Regions from separate parts of the Pseudomonas sp. AK106 genome, predicted to be linked through region 1. Evidence: predicted binding sites of a transcription regulator. Region 1 holds the regulator's gene; each other region holds the start of a gene.
What was found. Region 1 encodes sigma-54, which starts transcription at its own class of promoters, with help from an activator protein. Its sites were predicted from a motif close to ANTGGCATNNANNTTGCTNT; they were not measured.
Positions count from the first base shown of each region.

Region 1 (5,594 bases):
CAACACCGTGACCATCACCCGGACACCGCAAGGCGACGTGGACGTGTTCACGTCCGTGGGCAACCTGGCCTATTACGAGCAGAAGCCATCGGTGGACAAACCGATCGTTCAGGCCTGGGGCGTCACCATCCAGTACTTCGCGGCCCAGAACCGCATCGTGCTGATCGACAAGGCCAAAGTAGTCAACGACGGCAACACGTCCGAAGGCGAGAAAATCGTCTATGACACCGTCAAGCAGGTCGTGAACGCCGGCCGTGCCAACGGCACCAAGGTCACCGCACCACGCCCTCGCATCGACATGGTCATCCAGCCGAAAAAGAAAACCGACCAGCAGAAGGCCCAGTAATGGCAACGCTGAAAGCCCAACATCTGGCCAAGGCCTATAAAAGCCGCCAGGTCGTACGTGACGTCAGCCTGTCCATCGAGAGCGGTCAGATTGTCGGCCTGCTCGGCCCCAACGGCGCCGGCAAGACCACCTGCTTCTACATGATCGTCGGCCTGGTTCAGGCCGATCAGGGTCGCGTTCTTATCGACGACCAGGACGTCAGCCACCAGCCGATGCACGGCCGCGCTCGCGCCGGTATTGGCTACCTGCCACAGGAAGCGTCGATCTTCCGCAAGCTCTCCGTCTCGGACAACATCATGGCGATTCTGGAGACCCGCAAGGAGCTCGATCGCACTGCCCGTCGCAAGGAGCTGGAAAGCCTGCTGCAGGAATTCCACATCACCCACATTCGCGACAACCTGGGCATGAGCCTGTCGGGCGGTGAACGTCGCCGCGTGGAAATCGCACGCGCCCTCGCCACTTCGCCGAAATTCATTCTGCTCGACGAACCTTTTGCCGGTGTTGACCCTATTTCCGTAGGCGACATCAAGCAGATCATTCACCACCTCAAGGCCAAAGGGATCGGCGTGCTGATCACCGACCACAACGTGCGTGAAACGCTGGATATCTGCGAAACCGCCTACATCGTCAACGATGGGCAGCTAATTGCCGAAGGCGACGCCGAATCCATCCTTGCCAACCAATTGGTCAAGGAAGTGTATCTGGGTCACGAGTTCCGCCTGTAACCGCAGTGATGACACGAGGTTGTGCGGTACGCCGCAACGCGCGCTATCGCCGACCTCGTTTTTTAATTGTCATCACACTCTAGGCAAACCCTCCAGCTTCAGGCATATAATTTGCTTAAGTTGGCGCCCTCGGCGCCCTGGTAGTAAATGGCGCGCAGTGCGCCGGCGAATAAGGTGTTAAGCCCTGCCATGAAACCTTCGCTAGTCTTGAGAATGGGCCAGCAGCTGACGATGACGCCTCAGCTGCAACAGGCAATCCGCTTGCTTCAGTTGTCGACGCTGGATCTCCAACAGGAGATTCAGGAGGCGCTGGAGTCGAACCCGATGCTGGAACGGCAGGAGGAAGGCGACGATTTCGACAACGCCGACCCCTTGGCGGATAACGTAGAGCAAAAGCCCAACGCTGATGTTCAGGAGCCCACCTACCAGGAATCGGCGCCTACCGTCGACAATCTGGATGAGGGCGACTGGAACGAGCGCATCCCCAACGAGTTGCCTGTCGACACCGCGTGGGAAGACGTCTATCAGACCAGCGCCAGCAGCCTGCCCAGCAATGACGATGACGAGTGGGATTTCACCACCCGCACCTCCGTTGGCGAAAGCCTGCAAAGCCACCTGCTCTGGCAGCTCAACCTCGCGCCGATGTCGGACACCGATCGCCTGATCGCCGTGACGCTGATCGACTGCATCAACAACCAGGGCTACCTCGACGAAACACTGGAAGAATTGCTCGACGCTTTCGATCCTGAGCTCGATATCGAGCTGGACGAAATCGAAGCCGTTCTGCACCGCATCCAGCAGTTCGAGCCTGCGGGCATCGGCGCTCGCAACCTGAGCGAATGCCTGCTGCTGCAGCTCCGTCAGTTGCCGGCTAAAACCAGGTGGCTGGCGGAAGCGCAGAAGCTGGTCAGCGACTACATCGATCTGTTGGGCAGCCGCGACTACGCGCAACTGATGCGCCGCATGAAGCTCAAGGAAGACGACCTGCGGCAGGTCATTGAACTGGTCCAGAGCCTCAACCCGCGCCCCGGCTCGCAGATCGAGTCCAGTGAAGCCGAATACGTTGTGCCTGACGTCATCGTGCGCAAGGACAACGAGCGCTGGCTGGTGGAGCTGAACCAGGAATCCGTGCCGCGCCTGCGGGTCAATCCGCAGTACGCGGGGTTCGTGCGTCGTGCCGATACCAGCGCCGACAATACGTTCATGCGCAATCAGCTGCAGGAAGCGCGCTGGTTCATCAAGAGCCTGCAAAGCCGTAACGAGACGCTGATGAAGGTGGCGACGCAAATCGTTGAACACCAGCGCGGCTTCCTTGAGTACGGCGACGAGGCCATGAAGCCGCTGGTTCTGCATGACATCGCTGAGGCGGTCGGCATGCACGAATCGACGATTTCCCGGGTCACCACGCAGAAATTCATGCACACCCCACGCGGGATCTACGAACTCAAATATTTCTTTTCCAGCCACGTCAGCACCTCGGAAGGCGGCGAATGCTCGTCCACGGCGATTCGCGCGATCATCAAAAAACTGGTCGCTGCGGAAAATCAGAAAAAGCCGTTGAGTGACAGCAAGATCGCTGGTTTACTGGAAGCACAAGGCATTCAAGTGGCCCGTCGCACAGTCGCCAAGTACCGTGAATCCCTTGGGATCTCGCCGTCCAGCGAACGCAAGCGACTGATGTAAAGGTCACATGTCAAAGTGTTCCAGTGGCAGGCATTACGCCTGCCTCTTAATGCACTGGCAACGAAGGAGAAGCTGTATGCAAGTCAACATCAGTGGACACCAGCTGGAAGTGACCGAACCTCTGCGTACCTACATCGGCGAGAAACTCGCCCGACTGGAACGCCATTTTGACAAGATCACGAATGTGCAGGTCACGATGGAGGTCGAGAAGCTCAAGCAGAAGATCGAAGCCACCTTGCACGTTCCTGGCGCTGAAGTGGTTGCCAACGCCGAACACGACGACATGTATGCAGCCATTGACCTGCTTGCCGACAAGCTTGACCGCCAACTCAAAAAACATAAGGAAAAACAGCAAAGTCTGCTGCAAGGCGCGACTGCTCGCTGACACTCCCCACTCATGATCCGACTTGAAAATATTCTGACCCCTGGCCGTTCACTTGTGAACGTGCCAGGCGGCAGCAAAAAAGCCGTACTCCAAAACATCGCCAGCATGATCGGCAAGCAAGTGCCCGATCTTGATGAACAGGTGGTGTTTGAAAGCCTTATTGCCCGTGAAAAACTCGGCTCCACCGGTTTCGGTAATGGCATCGCCATTCCCCACTGCCGCCTGAAGGGCTGTACAACGCCTGTCAGCGCCGTGCTGCATCTCGAGAAACCCATCGATTTCGACGCCATCGACGGCGCGCCGGTTGACCTGCTGTTTGTGCTGCTGGTCCCGGAAGCGGCCACCGATGCTCACTTGGAACTGCTGCGCCAGATCGCCAGCATGCTCGACCGTGACGATGTGCGTAAGCGCCTGCGCGCCGCCAAAACCGACGAAGAGCTTTACAGCGTCGTGCTCGACGTCCAGAACGGTCACTGATCATGCGCATGATCATCGTCAGCGGCCGCTCCGGCTCCGGCAAGAGCACGGCCCTCGACGTCCTTGAAGACAGCGGTTTCTACTGCGTCGACAATTTGCCCGCCGGCCTGCTCCCGGAGCTGGCCGAGCGCGCACTGATCAACACCGAATTGGCCGAGCCTTTACTGGCGGTCTCGATTGACGCGCGCAACCTGCCCAGTCACCTGACCCGATTCCCACGCATGCTCGCCGAGGTACGCGCCCGCCACATCCAGTGCGACGTGCTGTTCCTCGATGCAGATGAACCTACCCTGCTCAAGCGTTTTTCCGAGACCCGTCGCCGTCATCCGTTGAGCACGGCAACGCGCTCGCTGGCCGAAGCCATTCGTGACGAGAAGACCCTGCTCGGCCCGATCATCGATCTGGCTGATCTGACGGTCGACACTACGCACCTGAATCTCTATCAGCTGCGCGACATTCTCAAATTGCGCCTGCTGAACAAACCCGAACCGGGCACTGCCTTCCTCATCGAATCCTTCGGCTTCAAGCGCGGCATGCCCGTGGACGCCGACCTGGTTTTCGACGTGCGCTGCCTGCCCAACCCGTACTGGAAACCCGAACTGCGCGAGCAGTCGGGCCTCGACAAGCCGGTTGCCGAGTACCTCGCAGCACAACCCGACGTCGAAGAAATGTTCCAGGACATCTTCTCGTATCTCAATAAGTGGTTGCCGCGCTTTGCCGCCAGCAATCGCGCCTACGTCACTATTGCCATTGGCTGCACCGGCGGACACCACCGCTCCGTCTACCTGACCGAACGTCTGGGTCAGGTCCTGCAGCAATCGCTCAAGAATGTTCAGGTCCGCCACCGCGACCTAAGCTGAAAGGACCTCCATCGCGATGCCCGCTCTAGAAATCACCATCATCAACAAGCTGGGTCTGCACGCCCGGGCCGCCGCCAAGTTCGTGGGTGTTGCCGGCAAGTACCCGTGTCAGATCAGGGTCGGCCGCACCCCGGAAACCATGGTCGATGGCAAAAGCATCATGGCCGTCATGATGCTGGCTGCCGGTAAGGGCACCCTGATCCACCTGGCCACCGAAGGTGAAGAAGCCGATGCGGCGCTGGCGGGGCTGGTGGAACTGATCAACAACAAGTTTGACGAAGGCGAATAAGCCTACCGCCGCACGACGCCTCCATTTCCCCGTCAGAGATGATCGATGCCACTGACAGCCAAGCCTCCATTCTCACGAGGGATCAGATCCGGTTCCGAGAAGATGCTGATGCTGGGCAGCGCCGTGGCGGTGGCCGCCATACTCGCCATCGTGACCTGGTTGCTGTTTCGGGAGCTGGGGACGGCCAACGAAGCCGCTGTGCGCTCGGCAAACAATGTGGTGCAGTTGATCGACGCTGACGTGCAGCGCAATGCCGAGCTGTATGACACCTCCCTATTGGGCCTGATCGCGGCCTGGCGACGGCCCGATGTCATGACGATCTCTCCGGAATTGCGTCAGCTGGTGCTCTTCGACCGGGCCACGGCGGCGCCCTTCAAGGGCGATGTGGTGCTGCTGGATGACACCGGGCGCATCGTCGCCGACTCCACCTCGCTGACGCCTCGGCTGGACAACTTCTCAGACCGGCCAGGCTTTCAGAAACACCGGGGCAGCGGCTCACTGGCGCTGGTGGTCGACGGGCCCTTCCTTTCGCGCTGGGGCTTCAAGGACCTGTGCATCAGTTTCAGTCGCCGTCTCCCCTCCGCCAACGGCCAGTTCGTCGGCATTGCCAGTGCATCAATGCGCCTGTCGTACTTCGATCAACTGTTTCGCACGCTGGACATCGGTCCCACCAGCACCGTCAACCTGCTCAGCGCGGATGGCGTGATGCTCGCCCGGCAACCCGACGACAACAACCGGACCTTCATCGGCCAGAACTTCAGCATGCGGCCCAACTTCAAACGCATTCTGAGGGAGGTCAACGGCAGCTTTGCGGCGATATCCGAACTCG
Region 1 covers NZ_CP096426.1:1,009,892-1,015,485, reverse strand. The annotation lists gene lptA (lipopolysaccharide transport periplasmic protein LptA) at 1-346, shown strand, start outside; gene lptB (LPS export ABC transporter ATP-binding protein) at 346-1,071, shown strand; gene M1E04_RS04585 (RNA polymerase factor sigma-54) at 1,261-2,754, shown strand; gene hpf (ribosome hibernation-promoting factor, HPF/YfiA family) at 2,831-3,139, shown strand; gene ptsN (PTS IIA-like nitrogen regulatory protein PtsN) at 3,152-3,616, shown strand; gene rapZ (RNase adapter RapZ) at 3,619-4,476, shown strand; gene M1E04_RS04565 (HPr family phosphocarrier protein) at 4,493-4,765, shown strand; gene M1E04_RS04560 (sensor domain-containing diguanylate cyclase) at 4,868-5,594, shown strand, end outside.

Region 2 (5,594 bases), 800 kb from region 1:
GTAGTCTTCAACTGTGAATTCAAGAAAGCCCTGGGTCACGCCGATAAGTGTTTCAGGCAGGGTCATGTTGTCTGCGCGGCTCAGGCTGGCAGCACACAACAGACACAGCGCGACCAGCACGCAGAGAAAGCTGCGGGTTGCGGGTGCCGGGCGTCGGGATACTGTCGTTTGTGTGTTCATGATGAGTAAATAGCAAGGCCCGTGCCGCTTACCGATCCGGTAGCGCAATTGGTCGTTTTGGGAGGAGTGGTGCATGGCTGGTGTGATGGATTCAGTAAACCAGCGCACTCAACTGGTAGGGCAGAACCGCCTTGAACTGTTGCTGTTCCGGTTGGATGGCAAGCAGTTGTATGGGATCAACGTGTTCAAGGTAAAAGAGGTGCTTCAGTGCCCGAAACTTACCCACATGCCCAAATCCAGTCCGATTGTGCGCGGAGTGGCAAACATTCGTGGCGGGACCATCCCGATCCTCGATCTGGCATTGGCGACCGGCGGCAAGCCGCTGTCTGACATTGCCAATTCATTCGTGATCATCACGGAGTACAACACCAAGATTCAGGGCTTCCTGGTGCATGCGGTGGAACGCATCGTCAACATGAACTGGGAAGACATTCATCCGCCGCCCAAGGGCACGGGCCGCGATCACTACCTCACGGCGGTGACGCGTCTCGACAATCAGTTGGTGGAGATCATCGACGTCGAGAAGATCCTCGCCGAAGTGGCGCCGGTCTCCGAGAACATCTCGGTCGGCGTGGTCACGGCGGAGGTGCAGCACAAGGCGTTGTCCTTGCGCGTGTTGACGGTCGATGATTCCTCGGTGGCGCGCAAACAGGTGACGCGTTGCCTGCAAACCGTCGGCGTGGAAGTCACGGCGTTGAATGACGGTCGTCAGGCACTCGATTACCTGCGCAAACTGGTGGAAGAGGGCAAGAAGCCTGAAGAAGAATTCCTGATGATGATTTCCGACATTGAAATGCCGGAGATGGATGGCTATACCCTCACTGCGGAGATTCGCAGCGACCCGCGCATGCAGAAGCTGCATATCGTGTTGCACACCTCGCTGTCGGGCGTGTTCAACCAGGCGATGGTCAAGAAGGTCGGCGCTGATGATTTCCTGGCCAAGTTCCGGCCGGATGATCTGGCGGCGAGGGTAGTGGATCGTATCAAGGCGGCGGATATCAGCTGAGGAGGGATTTTCCTCCTTGCTGTTCACATGATTTGAGGGGCGGCATGTCTACAGGTAATTTGGATTTTGATCAGTTCCGGGTATTCCTGGAAAAAGCCTGTGGCATTTTGCTGGGTGAAAATAAACAGTATCTGGTCTCCAGCCGCCTCAACAAGTTGATGGAGCAGCAGTCCATCAAGTCGTTGGGCGAGCTGATCCAGCGTATCCAGACCCAGCCGCGCAGTGGCTTGCGCGAGCAGGTGGTCGACGCGATGACGACCAACGAGACGTTGTGGTTTCGCGATACGTACCCCTTCGAGGTGCTGAAGAACAAGGTCTTGCCTGAGGCGATGAAGGCCAGCCCCAACCAGCGTTTGCGCATCTGGTCGGCGGCCTGTTCTTCGGGGCAGGAACCGTATTCGCTGTCGATGTCGATTGATGAGTTCGAGCGCAGTAACCCGGGGCAGTTGAAGTCGGGTGTGCAGATTGTGGCGACGGATTTGTCGGGTTTGATGTTGAACAATTGCAAGACAGGTGAGTACGACAGTCTGGCCATCGGCCGGGGTTTGTCGCCGGACCGTCTGCAGCGTTTCTTCGATCAGAAGACGCCAGGGCGCTGGACGGTGAAGGCGCCGATCAAGAGCCGTGTGGAGTTCCGTTCGTTCAATTTGTTGGACAGTTATGCGGCGTTGGGCAAGTTCGATATCGTGTTCTGTCGGAACGTGCTCATTTATTTTTCGGCGGATGTGAAGAAGGACATTCTGTTGCGCATTCATTCGACTTTGAAGCCGGGGGGGTATTTGTTCCTTGGGGCGTCTGAGGCGTTGAACGGGTTGCCGGATCACTATCAGATGGTGCAGTGCAGTCCCGGGATTATTTATCAGGCCAAGTGATTGGCTGCGCTTTTGATTTGATGAGAACCCCGCTTAGGCGGGGTTTTTTGTTTTGTGTTGGCGCTGTAGGTCATCTGCCTAACGGCAGATATTTCGCCTTCGGCGAGTTACTTGGAAAAGCACCCCAAGTAACCAAGGGTGCTTGCTCCTGGTTGGGTTCCTCCTCCGTCGGAATACCCTCACTCCGGTCTCGCTCCGTGGGCCCGCGCCGAACGGACATCCATGTCCTGACGGCGCTCTCGCCGCATCCCTGCGGCTCGGCCCACTGCGCGAGACCTGCGTTCAGCCTGCACCCAAGTCGCGTTTTGCGGTGTTTGAGCCTTTTGTGTAAGAAGATCAAAAGCGCTTTAAAACAGATCAACAGCTTCCCGGCTAAAGCCGGTCCTACGACGTGCGCGCCGTGTCAGAGATATCTGATCGTTCCCACGCTCCGCGTGGGTATGCATCCCGTGACGCTCTGCGTCACTTCCACGGCCTGAATGTGCGTCGTCTGCGGGACGCGGAGCGTCCGGAGCGGCATTCCCACGCGGAGCGAGGGAACGATCAGTCTCGTGGCGTGCCCTCTGACGTCTTCCCGGCTAAAGCCGGTCCCACTAAAAGCACGCGGTGTATTAGTAGGACCGGCTTCAGCCGGGAAGCCTTTGATCTGCTCTTGATCTTCGTGCACAGCCAGCCCAGACGACGACAATCGCGACTTGGGTGCAGGCCGAACGCAGACGACGCGCAGTGGGCCGAGCGGCATGGATGCCGCGAGAGCGCCGTCAGGACATGGATGTCCGTTCGGCGCGGGCCCACGGAGCGTCGTCGGAGTGAGGGAACCCCGAGATACGAGGGGCCTAACCAGGAGCAAGCACCCTTGGTTACTTGGGGTGCTTTTCCAAGTAACTCGCCGAAGGCGAAATATCTGCCGTTAGGCAGATGCTGTTAACCGGTCAGCAGGGCCGAGCACGGACCCATGTAACGGCAAAAAAACGGCACCGCCCTTGCCGCTTTTCTCCCATCGAGCGGAAATCCCTTGCCGCTTTTCTGTCATCCCCCAACACCAACACCCCTGCAGCCCGCTAAAAACGGCACTTTCAGCAAGTGGCACGCACCTTGCTATAACTCCTGCACGTACATCTGGTCAGCCCTCAAAGGTCCCGACATGAGCATCAGTTTTGAAAACGCCCTCGGCATCCACGAAAAAGCGCTCAACTTCCGCGCCCAGCGTGCTGAAGTGCTGGCCAACAACATCACCAACGCCGACACCCCCAACTACAAGGCCCGTGACCTTGACTTCTCCAAAGTCCTGGCCGCCGAAAGCGACAAAAGCAAAAACGGCCACTTCGCCCTCGACATGACCAACAGCCGTCACATCGAAGCCGAAGGCATGAGCGATGGCGAAGCCAGCCTGCTCTACCGCACCCCGTCGCAGCCGTCGCTGGACCAGAACACCGTCGACTCCCAGGTCGAAAATGCCAACTACGCCGAAAACGCCATCGGTTTTCAGGCCAGCTTCACCTTGCTCAACAGCAAATTCAAAGGGCTCGTTGCAGCCCTGCGCGGAGAGTAATCCATGTCCCTGTCCAGTGTTTTCAATATTGCCGGTAGCGGCATGAGTGCCCAGAACACTCGTCTCAACACCGTGGCCAGCAACATCGCCAACGCCGAAACCGTGTCCTCCAGCATGGACAAGACCTACCGCGCCCGCCATCCGGTGTTCGCCACGGTCTTCCAGGGTCAGGAATCCGGCGGCAGCGCCTCGCTGTTCGAAGACCAGGGCCAGGCCGGCACCGGCGTACAGGTTTCCGGCATCATCGAAGACGCCTCAAACCTCGAAGCACGTTACGAGCCAAACCACCCCTCGGCTGACAAAAACGGCTACGTCTATTACCCGAACGTCAACGTCGTCAACGAGATGGCCGACATGATCTCGGCCAGCCGTTCGTTCCAGACCAACGCGGAAATCATGAATACCGCGAAAACAATGATGCAGAAGGTCCTGACCCTGGGTCAGTGATAAAGGGCGAAATCCATGACGGTCTCAAGCACAGACGCTACCTCGACGTTCCTCAAAGGGCTGCAAAGCACGACCCCCGGGACCACAGGCACTAGCACCAAATCCAGCACCGACACCAGCAGCCTCACCGGCTCAAGTTCCCTGGGTAAGGATTCATTCCTGCAATTGCTCGTGACGCAAATGCAGAACCAGAACCCGCTCGATCCTCAGGACAACAGCGAGTTCGTGGCCCAGCTGGCTCAGTTCAGCAGCCTGGAAACCATGCAGAACCTGAGCACCTCGGTCGACTCGATCAGCACCATGTATCAGTCGTCCCAGGCGTTGCAGGCCTCGTCGCTGGTTGGCCGCTCGGTGACCGTGGACGCCGGTTCGACCTACGTCGACACCAGCAAGGCGATGACAGGTTCGGTGGTGCTGCCATCGTCCAGCACCGACACCACGGTGAAGGTCTACGACAGCACCGGTACCAACGTCGTGCGCACCATCGACTTGGGCACTCAAGCGTCCGGTACCACCTCCTTTAGCTGGGATGGCACGGATGACAGCGGCGCAGCGGTGGCAGCGGGCAATTACAGTTTCGTCGCCAACGGCAGCCTCAACGGCACCGCCACTCAGCTGAGCACCTATCTGCCGGCGACAGTGAACAGCGTGACCATGGGCACAACGGGCTCTGACATGACGTTGAACCTCGCCGGCGGCACCCAGGTGGCACTGGCAAAAATCAAGCAAATCGGAATTTAGAGCCGACTAGACGGCGCAGGAGTTAATCATGTCTTTCAATGTTGGTCTTAGTGGGCTCTACGCCGCAAACAAAAGTCTGGACGTCACCGGCAACAACATTGCCAACGTCGCGACCACCGGTTTCAAATCTTCCCGTGCGGAGTTTGCTGACCAGTACGCCCAATCGATTCGCGGCACCTCCGGTAGCACCAATACCGGCAGTGGCGTCACCACCGCCGCCGTTTCTCAGCAGTTCACCCAGGGCACGCTGAACACCGGTACCGGTCGCAGCCTGGACCTGGCGATCAACGGCAACGGCTTCTTCATGATGAGCAACAACGGCGAGAAGCTCTACACCCGCGCCGGTGCATTTCACACCGATTCCGATGGCTACATCGTCAACGAATCGGGCAACAATCTGCAGGGCTACAGCGTTGACGGTCAGGGCAATGTCGCCACGGGCGTGCTGAGCAACCTGCGCGTCGATTCGTCGAACCTGGCGCCGAAAAGCACCAGTTTGATTACCGTCGCCTCCAACCTGAACTCCTCGTCGACCGTGCCGACGGTGTCGACATTTTCGCCGTCGGACACCAGCAGCTACACCACGACCTACAGCACGCCGATGTACGACAGTCAGGGTAACCAGCACACCCTCGACCAGTATTTCGCGAAGACGGGCACCAATACCTGGACCATGTACAGCCTGGTCGATGGCCGCAGCATCAACGATCCAACGTCCACTACCGCTGACGCGACCGCAGTGACCTTCGATTCGTCGGGTGGCTTGATCACCAGCGGTACCGGCAGTCCGGACACC
Region 2 covers NZ_CP096426.1:1,809,859-1,815,452, forward strand. The annotation lists gene flgA (flagellar basal body P-ring formation chaperone FlgA) at 1-180, opposite strand, end outside; gene M1E04_RS08265 (chemotaxis protein CheV) at 254-1,186, shown strand; gene cheR (protein-glutamate O-methyltransferase CheR) at 1,231-2,058, shown strand; gene flgB (flagellar basal body rod protein FlgB) at 3,203-3,610, shown strand; gene flgC (flagellar basal body rod protein FlgC) at 3,614-4,057, shown strand; gene M1E04_RS08285 (flagellar hook assembly protein FlgD) at 4,073-4,798, shown strand; gene flgE (flagellar hook protein FlgE) at 4,827-5,594, shown strand, end outside.
Region 2: flgB (flagellar basal body rod protein FlgB) is a predicted target of sigma-54. The motif match lies at 3,141-3,160, and genes of this name have one in related genera.

Region 3 (5,594 bases), 850 kb from region 1:
ATGAACAGCGCGGTGCCGCGCAGGGGTTTGATCTTGACCAGATTGAGACTGGTCGGTACGTACAGCGAATGCACGTATTCGCCGAACTTCATCACCTGCACGCCCCCCACGGCCACATCGGCCGAGCGACGCAGCAGGTTGAACATACTGATGCGGGTGTAACGGGCGAAACGCTCGTTGATCATTTCCAGGGTCGGCATGCGCCCGCGGACGATGCGATCCTGACTGGTCAGGTCGTAACTCTTTACGCTGCCGGGGTCGGCAACGCTATCGGTCTGTACCAGACCGTCGTCGACGCCATGCAACAGCGCGTCGATCTCATCCTGGGACAGCAGGTCTTGCACGGCCATGTCGTGGTCCTACTGCAGTACGTAGTTAGTGAAAAGTACCTGTTCGATCACGCTCTTGTTCAGCTCTTTCTGGCCCACTTCCTGGACCACGGCTGCCGCCTTCTGGCGCAGCATTTCCATGCCCACCGGCGTTGCGATGGTATCGAATGGCTGACCGGAGAACATCATCACCAGGTTATTACGGATGACCGGCATGTGCGCTTTCAACGCTTCGAGGTCGGCCTTGTCACGGGCCAGCAAGGTGATGCTGACCTGCATGTAGCGCTGGCGGCCATTGACGTTGTAGTTGACGACGAAGGGTGGCGTCAGCGGTTCGAAGATCGCCTCTTTTTTGGCATTCGCCGCTTCGGCAATGGCAGCTGCATCCGGCTTGCTCTCGGCCTTGTGCATGATGAACCAGGTCGCGCCTACCGAAACACCAACGGCCAGCAGCAGCCCCACCACAATGAGGATGATGACTTTCAACTTGCCCTTTTTTGCAGGGTCCGCCACTGCTGCGTCGTCACTCTTTGCCATGCCAATAATCCGTCACTATCCAAGGGGTTCGGTGTTGCGTGACAGAGGAAGAGCAAGGGTTGTGCCACATGGGCGGCTTCAAGCTGCAAGTAATGAGCGGCAAGCAACAGCAAAAAGCGGCAGCGCCCGAGAAACCGGGGTCTCCCACGCACTACCGCCTTTGATCTTGCCTTTACTTGCCGCTTGCCGCTAACCACTTGCCGCTACTGACAACGCCCAAGCGTTGGCAGGGCGTTTTCAAGCGTAGTAGTCGACCGCGCTGGACCCCACGACAGTCAGCGGTGCGTTGGCAGCGGCCGAAGCGGCATCCACCGGAGCTCCGTCGGCGATGAGGTCGCTGCCGCCGACACCGCTGCTGCGGTCACTGCCGCCGTTGCGTTGCCCGTCACCGCCCGACTGCTGTTGAGCCTGTTGCTGCCAGCCCTGGGACTGGTCGGAGACATTGACGTTGACCTGACCCATGCCCTGCTGAACGAAGGAATCACGCAGGCGCGACATCTGGCTTTCCAGCGCTTCGCGCACGCCGACATGGGCACTCATGAACGTGACCTGGGTCTGCTGGTCCGCCGCCATATTGACGCGGATGTCCAGACGGCCCAATTCAGCGGGCTCCAGCTGAATGTCCGCCTGCTTGAGGTTCTGGCTCGACAGGTACATCACGCGGTTGACCACGCCTTCGGTCCATCCCCCCTGATTCATCGCCAGTGGCTGATTGAGCAGTGGCGTGGCCGGGGCCGACGCCGAGGTGTTCTTCACCTGAGCGGCCTGGGACAAGGCCGCCAGTCGATCGGCAAAATTATCCATCCGCGTATCGCTGGTGGCGCCCTTCACGTCTTTCAGGCCGTCAGCCAGCAGGCCGCTGAATGCTTTGTCGCCGCCGCCTTCGGTGGTGCTCTTGTCCACGGGCTGGTCACCCAGCGCCGCCAGGTTATTGGCCAGCAGCTGCGAAGGATCTGCGTTCGGGTCTTGCTTGCCCCCGCCTTTGCCGTCGCCATGCACGCCGTTATTCTGCGCCGTCTGCTGCGCCTTGTTTTCCAGGGCGACTTGCACGGCGGTCAAGCCTTCCAGCGGATCGGCCGAGGGATCGAAATCGTCGCCGGCTGGGTCGGTCGCGTCGGTCGGCGCTTGCACCGCAGGAGGCGGCATCACGGGCAGCGCGGAGGCGAGAAGCGCCGGATCCACCACGGGCTCAACGGCAGGCGCGACGGCCACAGGCTCTTGAACCGCCGGCGTCACGGCCAGTGTCGGGTCAAGCACGGGATCGACCGAAGGCGCATCCGCCACCGTCGGATCCTGGCCGGTGTCGGAGGCGTCGTCCTTATCGTCGGCGTGGCCGTTGCCCGCGCCGGGCTCATCGTCCGCTTTGCCGTTCACCGGCTTGGCAGGCAACCCATTGCCGTTATCGGCAACGGTCTTGTCATCGGCGGCAGACGTATGGCTGACGGCGGGCTTGTCGTCCGCTGCCGAACTCTTGGCGCTTGCCGCTTTTGCCGTCGCGTTGTCCGCGCTGTGGGACTTGACCGGCGCCTGCTTGGCGAACACGTCAGAGAAGCTGGAAGTGTTGTGCTTGACGGGGTCCGGCGCCTTTGCCGCCGAGGTATTCCCGGCTTTCTGGACTTTGGCCGCTGTCAAAGCCGTCAGTAATGGGTTGTTGGCGAGGGCCATGTGAATCTCCGCAAGAGCGCAATTACACAGAGACAAAGCAAATGCCGGGCCAAGTGCGCCGACTGGTTGGATTAAAGGTGGGTCAGAGGTTGAAAGCCGGGTTGGGGATACCCGGCTCAGTGGCTGGCATGGCAGAGCTGCAGTTCGTCTTCGAAAATCTTCCTGACGGCGCAGAATTCCTCCTTGATCTCGGACACCAGCCGCCTTATCCGGGCGTCGTCCGCGGCCACCAACCCGCGCCCCTGTTCTTCCAGTTGCAGGCAGAGTTCGGACAAGTGCGTAGCGCCCATGTTGCCGGTGCTGCCTTTGAAGCTGTGGGCCATGAGGCCGAGGCGTTGCAGCGAGGCGGTGGAGGCGGCAGTGAAGGAAGGGTCACGCAACAGCAGGGTCATGTCGTTGACCCGATTGACGGAATCGGAAATGAACACCTGCAGCAGCGCCGGGTATTCCGCTTCCATCACGTCACGCAGCGTGCTGAGCACGTTGAAGTCCACAGGATTATTCGACACTTGTTCACTCCTTGATCAAGACGCGCGGATTATGCCAGACCCTCCCACGCAAATTCCACGCTGGCCGTCCGCCCCTCATCGGACCACTGGCAGCGGTCGCTGAGTTGCCGGACCAGCGCAAGGCCGCGCCCGGACAATTGGGTGACCGCAGGCGGCAGCGCCAGCACCCGATCGGAATCGAAACCCGCACCGCTGTCCTGCACCCGCACTGTCAGGCGACCGCCCTCGCCGTCCGGGACGATCTGGAAATCGATGCGGATAAAACCCTCCACCAGACAATCCAGGCGTTCGGCGCGCTGCTGGTAGTAAAGCCCAAAACCTGCGGCGTCGCGCTTCAACGCCGAGTCGAGCCCGAGCACGCCGTGTTCCAGCGCATTGCTGTACAGCTCCGACAGCACGATATACAGCTCGCTGCTCTGCATGCGCAAGCCATGGACTTCCTGCAGCAGTTGCAGCAGATAAGGCAGGGGATTGAAGCGCTTGAGCGTTGCCGCGCGGTACTCGAACGAAGCGCACCAATCCAGCGGACTGGAATCGCCGCTGTCGGTATAAATGACCGAGGGCGGGCCGAGCAAGTCAGGCTCGGTAAATGCCACCTCGACCATGCTCACGTCGTCCCGCGCCTGGCCGCGAAACCGCGCCAGGGCCCACTGCACTTCTTCGATCAGCAGCGCCGGGTTGCGATTGCTCACCAGCACATTTTGCAGACGCCGGGCGCCGAACAGCTCGCCGTCCTGACCGGTGCTGTCGACAACGCCGTCGGACAGGAGAAACACCCGATCCCCCGGCCCGAAGGGATACACCTGGGTGTTGTCGTCGAAACTGCCGGCGCTCAACACACCGAGGGGCACGTTCGCCGAAATCAGCGGCGTGTGCGGCCGGCCATCGCCATGCAGCAGGTAACCATCCGGCAGGCCGCCGTTCCACACCTCGACCAGTTGCTGCTTGAAGTTCAGGCACAGCAGCGCGGCGCAGCAGAACATGTCGACCGGCAGGATGCGTTTGAGCTTGGCGTTCATCTCCCGCAGGGTTTCGGGCAAACCGTACCCTTTGGCGGTCATGCCGTAGAACACCTCGGCCAAGGGCATGGCGCCTACCGCGGCGGGCAAGCCATGGCCGGTGAAATCCCCCAGCAGCAGGTGCATGTTGCCGGACGGCGACCACGCGGCCAGCAGCAGGTCGCCGTTGAACAGCGCGTAGGGCGATTGCAGGTAGCGGATGTTGCGCGAGCTCAGGCACCCGGAGTGGGCAATCTGATCAAACACGGCCTTGGCCACGCGCTGCTCGTTGAGCAGGTATTTATGGTGGCGGGTGATCAGGTCGCGCTGGTGCAGCACAGTTTCCTGCAACACGCGCAGGCGGTTCATGGCGTTGATCTTCGCCGCCAGCACCACTTGGTTGTAGGGCTTGGCAACGAAGTCGTCGCCGCCGGCGTCGAGGCATCGGGCGAGGTCTTCGCCTTCGGTCAGCGACGTCAGGAAGATGATCGGCACCAGCGCGTCACCCGCCAGCGTCTTGATCTGGCGCGCCGCTTCGAAACCGTCCATGACCGGCATCATCGCGTCCATCAGCACCAGTTGCGGCCGCCGACGCTCGAACAGCCCGACGGCTTCGGCGCCGTCACTGGCGGTCAGAACATCATGGCCCTGGCGGCTGACGATGGCGGACAGGAGCATCCGGTCGCTGACGTTGTCATCGGCGATGAGGACCGTCAGGCGATCGGAGGCAGACGAGATCATCAGGCGGTTATGACGATGTTGAAGAGTTTGGAGAAGTTGGAGATGTCGAGGATTTTCTTGACGTCGTTGTTGCAGTTGATCAGTTGGATATCGGCTCGTTCGCCGCCGGCGTGGTCACGCAGCAGCAGGAGCATGCCCAGCGCGGAGCTGTCGAGGTAGTGGGTGTCTTTCAGGTCGACCTTGTAGCGGCTGGCCTGTTTTTCTTTGGGTTCGTAGGCGCTCCGGAATTCTTGGTGCGTCGAAAAATCGAAGCGTCCTTTGATGGTGATGGTCAGTTCTTGGCCATCGGCGGAGCGTTCGGAGGTTACTGACATTGGCAAATTCCTTGTATGAAACAGCGCCAGACGCTTGAGTTTTAGCAGCCCTTGTGAGGCGTTGCAAATCGTTAGCTTTTACTTGGGTTTCAGGGGCTCTAGATCAAGAGCGTCTGCCTTGGGGGCAGACGGTTTCGCCTTCGGCGAGTTACTTGGAAAAGCACCCCAAGTAACCAAAGGTGCTTGCTCTCGGTTGGGCCCCTCCTTCGTCGGGGTTCCTTCACTCCGGTCTCGCTCCGTGGGCCCGCTGCCATCCGCCATCCATGGCGGGGGGCAGCTCTCGCCGCATCCATGCGGCTCGGCCCACTCCACGAGACCTCCGTTCAGCCTGCACCCAAGTCGCGATTGGCGGTGTTTGGGCTTTCTATGTACGAAAATCAAAAGCAGATCAAAAGCAGATCAAAAGCTTCCCGGCTAAAGCCGGTCCTACAGTCGGAGCCAAAATCAATCCCACGGGATGCATGTGATCCCTTTGTGGGACCGGCTTCAGCCGGGAAGAGG
Region 3 covers NZ_CP096426.1:1,859,447-1,865,040, reverse strand. The annotation lists gene fliM (flagellar motor switch protein FliM) at 1-350, opposite strand, end outside; gene fliL (flagellar basal body-associated protein FliL) at 360-866, opposite strand; gene M1E04_RS08480 (flagellar hook-length control protein FliK) at 1,104-2,531, opposite strand; gene M1E04_RS08475 (Hpt domain-containing protein) at 2,648-3,040, opposite strand; gene M1E04_RS08470 (ATP-binding SpoIIE family protein phosphatase) at 3,070-4,779, opposite strand; gene M1E04_RS08465 (STAS domain-containing protein) at 4,779-5,093, opposite strand.
Region 3: M1E04_RS08480 (flagellar hook-length control protein FliK) is a predicted target of sigma-54. The motif match lies at 2,566-2,585, and genes of this name have one in related genera.